One region of the Desulfofarcimen acetoxidans DSM 771 genome, then DNA from elsewhere that is predicted to be linked to it. Evidence: a T-box and tRNA genes for the amino acid it is inferred to sense, from the RefSeq annotation. Region 1 holds a T-box; the other holds one or more tRNA genes.
What was found. A T-box is a leader RNA that pairs with one kind of tRNA and senses whether it is charged. The one in region 1 lies ahead of metG (methionine--tRNA ligase), so its partner is inferred to be a tRNA-Met.
Positions count from the first base shown of each region.

Region 2: it encodes a tRNA-Met, which carries the amino acid that the T-box ahead of metG (methionine--tRNA ligase) is inferred to sense. The anticodon was not compared.

Region 1 is NC_013216.1:112,112-115,829, reverse strand. Features, by position in the region: gene DTOX_RS00545 (TatD family hydrolase) at 1-22, opposite strand, end outside; gene metG (methionine--tRNA ligase) at 47-1,648, opposite strand; T-box leader at 1,702-2,092, opposite strand; gene DTOX_RS00530 (AbrB/MazE/SpoVT family DNA-binding domain-containing protein) at 2,481-2,741, shown strand; gene rsmI (16S rRNA (cytidine(1402)-2'-O)-methyltransferase) at 2,817-3,683, opposite strand.
Region 2 is NC_013216.1:292,864-296,581, forward strand. Features, by position in the region: gene rlmB (23S rRNA (guanosine(2251)-2'-O)-methyltransferase RlmB) at 1-1, shown strand, start outside; gene DTOX_RS01360 (NYN domain-containing protein) at 3-515, shown strand; gene sigH (RNA polymerase sporulation sigma factor SigH) at 708-1,352, shown strand; tRNA gene DTOX_RS01370 (tRNA-Thr) at 1,508-1,583, shown strand; tRNA gene DTOX_RS01375 (tRNA-Tyr) at 1,597-1,682, shown strand; tRNA gene DTOX_RS01380 (tRNA-Met) at 1,748-1,823, shown strand; tRNA gene DTOX_RS01385 (tRNA-Thr) at 1,827-1,903, shown strand; tRNA gene DTOX_RS01390 (tRNA-Met) at 1,910-1,986, shown strand; gene tuf (elongation factor Tu) at 2,192-3,394, shown strand; gene rpmG (50S ribosomal protein L33) at 3,554-3,703, shown strand.

The sequences.
Region 1 (3,718 bases):
GAGCATGGGTATCAATAAGCATATCTCCACCTCATAAATGTAAAATCTATTCTTTTTCCAAGGTTTTTAGATCAATCCGGGGAAAGATAGCATCACCTTTAACTACCCGCGTTCCAGCGGGTAAATTGCCCCACTCCAGAGCTTCCCAAACATGCAATTCCGGTTGGTTTCCTATGGCCAACTGCTGCCAAACCATAGAAGGGAAATTAGGCATAAAAGGAGTAACCATAACAGTAACAAAACGGATAGTTTCCGCCAGGTTATACAACACTGTAGCCAGCCTTCCTCTCAGTTCCGGGTCCTTAGCCAGGCTCCAGGGAGATGTCTCCTCAACATACTTGTTGGCCCGCCCCACCAACCGCCAAACGGCAGCCAAGGCACCCGATATATCCCGGCGCTCCATAAGATCATCTACTTCGTATTTTGTCTTTAAAGCCAGACTGATTAAATCCCTGTCTTCAGCCGGAGCTTCCTCTGAACCAAGGTATTGTTCCAGTAATACCGGCTCCCTGGGTGTTTCGGGTTCCTCCAGCACACCTTTGCTGAACTTAACTATCATAGAGGTGGAGCGGCTGATCAGGTTGCCCAGATCATTGGCTAAATCGATATTAATCCTGTTTACCAGAGCCTCCTCTGAATAATAACCGTCAGAACCCAGAGGCAATTCCCTTAAAAGGTAATAGCGAATGGCATCTACCCCGTACTTATCACAAAGCTCCAGCGGATCAACAACGTTTCCTTTTGACTTGGACATCTTGCCGCTGTCCAGCAAAAGCCAGCCATGACCTAAAACCTGCTTGGGCAGTTCTATACCTGCAGCCATTAGCATTATTGGCCAAATAATAGTGTGAAATCTTACGATATCTTTACCCACCAGGTGCATATCAGCCGGCCAATACTTTCTAAATAAGCTGTCGTCCCCGGTACCATAGCCCAGTGCCGAAATGTAATTGGTCAAAGCATCCACCCAGACATAAATCACATGCTTGGGATCAAAAGGAACCTGTATACCCCAGTCAAAAGTTGTTCTGGATACGCAAAGATCCGCCAGACCGCTCTTGATAAAACTAACCATTTCATTGCGGCGGCTGTTGGGCTGAATAAACTCCGCATTATCCTCAATATATTTTAATATCTCGTCGGCATATTTAGACATCTTAAAGAAATAGCTTTCTTCCTGGAGGATCTCTACCGGCCTGCCGCAATCAGGACAATTGCCGTCTGCGTCAAGCTGGTACTCAGTCCAAAAGGTCTCGCAGGGAGTGCAATAATGTCCTTCATACTGTGCCTTATAAATATCACCCTGATCATAGAGCTTCTGAAAAATATCCTGTACTACTTTTTTATGCCTTTCCTGAGTAGTGCGGATAAAATCATCGTAGCTAACGTCCAGCTTTTTCCATAAGCTTTTAAATCCGGCCACAATTTGATCCACATATTCCAGGGGTGACTGGCCTTTTTCTTTAGCTGTCCTCTCAATCTTCTGACCGTGTTCATCTGAACCGGTTAAAAACCAAACATCATAACCCTTCATCCGTTTATAGCGGGCAAAGGAATCCGCCGCTACGGTAGTATAAGCGTGACCTATATGAAGTTTATCGCTGGGATAATAAATTGGCGTGCTAATATAAAATGTAGGTTTGCTCAAAATTTCAACCGCTCCTTTCCCTTAAATAAAAATACCCTAAAAGAGCCTGCTCTTCTAGGGACGAAGTTAACCTCCGCGGTACCACCCAAATTACCGCACCTAAATAAAAACATCAAAAAAAGCACAATAAGCACGGTCTCTTTTAAGTATGCTAACGGGTACTCTACCCGGCCCGGCCTACTGTGTCTTTCGCCAAAATCGTAAACCGTCATATCCTAAATGAAGCCGGTGGTTACCCCAAAACCAACCCCATTGTCGAAATTTGACGATACACTTTGCTTACACTTTCGCCGCAACATCTTCGGCGATCTCTGTAATAAGACGGCAACACATTTCTGCCAGCAGCTCTAAGGCCATGTTCACCGGGCTTACCTGACGGGCTTTCACCCTACCCCGCTCTCTGCACAGTTACACCGGGTTACTCTTCCTCTTCCACGCCTTTGTTTTATTTAGATTTTAAAATATTCTACTAAAGATATCCCCAGCTTGTCAAGTTTTACCTTGCTTTTATACTTCTTCGGTAAATGCAAGTACAATTAACAAATTTTACTTTAAGTATTGCCAGAGCAATATTTACAAGGTATACTATAATTATTATTTTAAGACAAATTACATCACAAATTGGCGCAATTGACGAATCGTACGACATTATCTGCAAAATTAAATTAATAATTAATTACGAACAGTTTCTAATTGAGTCGAATTTTAAAAAAAACCGGCAAATATGCAAAAAAAAATGTTGACTTATACTGCCAAGCTTGGTACCATTTAGTTGCGGCTATTTTGTGGTAGTTTGTTGGACAAGTTATTATTTCTGAGGGGGGGAGCTTTTTTGAAATCTACAGGTATAGTAAGAAAAGTTGATGAGTTGGGACGGGTGGTAATCCCCATAGAATTGCGTCGAACCTTAGGTATCGATGAAAAAGACGCATTGGAGATCTATGTGGATCATGAAAAAATAATTCTGAAAAAATATGAACCGGCCTGCGTATTTTGTCATAATGCTTCAGATGTGCAGCATTATAAAGGCAAGCTTGTCTGCCGCGAGTGCGCTACTGCTATGTTTGAAAATGTAAAAGATCAAGCTATATAACTAATTAAAAATTATTAGGAAAACCTCCGGGACAAGCACCGGAGGTTTTCTGCCTTTAAACCAAGGAATAAATTTTCATCTTAGAAGATTTTCTTTCGACTGAACATAGTGACTATAGACCTCTTTCTTAGGTATACCTCGAAGAACAGCCACCCTTTTCAATGCCTCTTTTCTGTCAAGACCCTGCAATAAAAACAATTCTACATGTTCGGCAATTGTCATATCGCCCCATAAATCGGCAACCTCTCCACTTTCCGACTCTCCCGCGCCTTCCACTACAACCGTAAATTCACCTCTTGGCCTGTCAGTCTTAAGAGAGTTTATTGCCTCACTGGCAGTACCCCTGACAGTCTGCTCAAATTTTTTGGTTAATTCCCTGGACAGTGAAATGCGCCTATCACCCAAGCAATGCATCACATCTTGCAGCATTTCGGTAATACGGTGCGGCGCCTCGTAAAATACCAGTGTTTCTGTCTGCTTTTTTAATTCAATCAGCCTATCCCGTCGCGCCTTTTTGGAAGCAGGCAAAAAACCGGCAAACATAAAAGAACGGGTAGAAAAACCGGATATCACTAAAGCTGCAATTACCGCCGATGCTCCGGGCAGAGGAATAACCTCTATCCCGTTTTCTATAGCCAATGCCACCATTTCCTCACCGGGATCAGAAATACCGGGCATGCCCGCATCAGATACCAAAGCTATATGTTCCCCCGCAAGCAGCTTTGTTAACAAAAATTGGCTCTTTTCTTCAATATTATGCCGGTGATAGCTGGTTAAGGGAATATGTATGTCATAATGACTGAGTAACTTTCTGGTGTGCCTGGTATCCTCGGCAGCAATCAGATCAACTTCCTTTAATACACGCAGAACACGCAGCGTAATATCCTCTAAATTACCGATGGGAGTGGCACACAAGTATAGTTTTCCGGCATTATTACTCATGATTTTATGGTCAATCCTTTTAAAATATAGTAAAA
Region 2 (3,718 bases), 180 kb from region 1:
AAATGAAAGAGTACCTGGTTATTGATGGGTATAATGTAATATATACTTGGCCCAAATTAGCAAGACTGTCCGATACAAGCCTAGAGCATGCCAGAGTTAAACTTGTCGATATAATGGCCAGTCACTCAGCCCTGTCAGGGCAACTGATTAAAGTTGTTTTTGATGCCCACCAGGTGAAAAATATCACGCAACGACAGGAACAGGTTAACGGTATTGAAATACTATATACCCAGCAAGGGGAAACCGCAGATGCGCTAATCGAAAGAATAACCGGAGATTTAATTAAGCTCGGTAAGGTTTATGTAGTAACTTCCGATTGGGATGAACAAAGAATCATATTTGGTCGCGGGGCTTACCGGATGACACCGAGGGAATTATGGGAACAGGTTAAAAAGATACGTCAAAAAAATATGTCTGAATATTCAATAAATCTTCCCACTGAGGGATACCTTGAAAACAGGCTAAATGAAAGTGTTCGTGATTTATTGGAAAAATTGCGGAGAAAAAAGTTCTGAAATAGCTCGGATATACCTTATTTTTATATCTTGACTAGCTAATTCATTATACAGTATAATAAAACGTGTGCTTATAAAGTAAAGTTCTTTCTAGAATCTATTATAAATTTTTGCCCCGATATAAATAATCAGTTAGCAAATGTCGTAGTTTCCTGTCGTGTTGGAAAAGCTGTATAGAAGCGGGGGATTATAGTGATAATTTCTGCTCAAAGAGAAGAAATCGCCGGTTTCGAGGTGTTAATCGACGAAGATGTTGTTGAGTTTGCTCGTGAAGGTGACGATATCGCGTTGGAGTATTTAATTAATAAATATAAAAATTTTGTGCGAGCTAAAGCCCGGTCTTATTTTCTAATTGGTGCGGATCGTGAGGATATTATCCAAGAGGGTATGATCGGTTTGTATAAGGCTATTCGTGACTTTCGTATGGACAAACTTTCTTCATTTAGGGCATTTGCTGAGTTGTGCATAACAAGGCAAATTATTACGGCTATTAAAACAGCAACCAGACAAAAACACATTCCTCTTAATTCCTATGTTTCCTTAAACAAGCCCATTTATGATGATGATTCGGATCGGACGCTGTTGGATGTGATATCAGGAACAAAAATTACTGATCCTGAAGAACTTATTATTAGCAGAGAAGAATTTGATGATATTGAAGAGAAAATGGGGGAAATTTTAAGCTCACTGGAGTGGAAAGTGCTGATGTCTTACCTGGAGGGTAAATCATACCAGGAGATAGCTGAGGATTTAAAGCGGCACGTAAAGTCTATTGATAATGCGCTTCAAAGGGTTAAAAGAAAACTGGAAAGATATTTAGAAAAAAGAGAAATATAATAATAAAATTTGGGTTTAAATTAATAATATGTTGCTGTGCTGCTCAAGCGACCGGCAGTAAGCAACAAAAATTTACAGCCTATATACTGTTGACATGAGTAAATAAATTTGCTAAAATTTATATTGTGCTCAGTTCACTATGCAGTATTAAGTAAGCTGGCGTAGCTCAATTGGCAGAGCAGCTGATTTGTAATCAGCAGGTTGCGGGTTCGAGTCCCATCGCCAGCTCCAGATTTAAATGTTCGGAGGAGTTCCCGAGCGGCCAAAGGGAGCAGACTGTAAATCTGCCGGTAGACACCTTCGTAGGTTCGAATCCTACCTCCTCCACCAAGTATAAAAAAATATTTAAAAAAGCTTGTTTTTGTTAATATCTTATAGTATAATCAAAAAGTCGTCGCGGGGTGGAGCAGTTGGTAGCTCGTCGGGCTCATAACCCGAAGGTCGTAGGTTCAAGTCCTACCCCCGCAACCAAATGCCGCTGTAGCTCAATAGGTAGAGCGCATCCTTGGTAAGGATGAGGTAACCCGGTTCAATCCCGGTCAGTGGCTCCATAGTATGGCGGTGTAGCTCAGTTGGCTAGAGCATACGGTTCATACCCGTAGGGTCGCTGGTTCAAATCCAGCCGCCGCTACCAGAAGACACTTTCTGTTTGCCGGAGGGTGTTTTTTTATATTCCTTTCTCGGATTGTTTGAAGGATTTTAAGCGATATATGTAGAAATATATATGTATTTGCCTTGTTGGTATATTTTATGAAAAAGTGGAAACAATCTTGGTATGATGAGCACAATTTAAGCGGCCTCTAGATGATTTAAGAATTTGATAAAAGGAGGAAGAACCAATGGCAAAAGCAAAATTTGAGCGGACTAAACCGCACGTTAACATTGGCACAATCGGTCACGTAGACCATGGCAAGACCACATTGACAGCGGCAATAACCGTATGTTTAGCTACAGTAGGCCAGGCTACAGTTAAGAAATATGACGAAATCGATAACGCTCCTGAAGAAAGAGAACGCGGCATCACCATCAACACAGCGCACGTAGAATATGAAACCAGCCAGCGCCACTATGCGCACGTAGATTGCCCGGGACACGCCGACTATGTAAAGAACATGATTACCGGCGCAGCGCAAATGGACGGAGCAATCCTGGTAGTGTCAGCGGCGGACGGCCCGATGCCGCAGACCAGAGAACATATCCTCTTATCCAGACAGGTAGGTGTACCCTACATCGTAGTATTCTTGAACAAGGCTGACATGGTAGATGATCCTGAACTGTTAGAGTTGGTAGATATGGAAGTAAGAGAGCTTCTTTCCATGTATGAATTTCCCGGAGATGACACACCGATCATCGCAGGTTCCGGCTTAAAAGCTTTAGAATGCGCCTGCGGCAAAAGAGAATGCGAATGGTGCGGCAAAGTATGGGAACTGATGGATGCGGTAGATGAATACATTCCCACCCCGATGCGCGATAAAGATAAGCCTTTCTTAATGCCGGTAGAAGACGTATTCACCATTACCGGACGCGGTACAGTAGCCACGGGAAGAGTGGAGCGCGGCCAGGTGAAAATCGGTGATGCCATAGAAATCGTTGGTTTGCAGGATGAGCCGAGAAAAACAGTAGTAACCGGCGTAGAAATGTTCCGCAAACTGCTTGACTACGCAGAAGCAGGTGACAACGTGGGTTGTTTACTGCGCGGCGTGGACAGAAAAGAAATCGAACGCGGTCAAGTACTGGCTAAGCCAGGCAGCATCAAGCCCCACACCAAGTTTAACGCGGAAGTGTATGTGCTTAGTAAAGAAGAGGGTGGCCGGCATACCCCGTTTTTCAACGGCTACAGACCCCAGTTTTATTTCCGTACCACTGACGTGACCGGTATTGTGAAGCTTCCGGAAGGCGTGGAGATGGTAATGCCGGGAGACAATATCAAGGTGGATATTGATTTGATTACGCCTATTGCTATTGAAGAAGGTCTGCGCTTTGCTATTCGTGAAGGCGGCAGAACTGTGGGCGCCGGTGTTGTAACAGGTATTAATGAGTAATGGTGGGAAACCCCACCATAAATTTTTAACGTAGTTGTATGCAGCCTGCTTTGAGTAAACTGATATTAAATATTGACATTAAATTTCAAGTATGATAAATTTATTAAGGCTGTTTGTGAATTTGTCGCCCGATTTTTTGGTTTTTAGGAGGTGGTATCGATGAGAGTAGGGGTTACACTGGCTTGTACCGATTGCAAACGCAGGAATTACACCACCATAAAAAATAAGAAGAATGACCCCAGCCGGATCGAGATGAAGAAGTATTGTCGATTCTGTCGAACTCATACAGTACACAAAGAAACACGGTAATGCAGTAATCTCTAA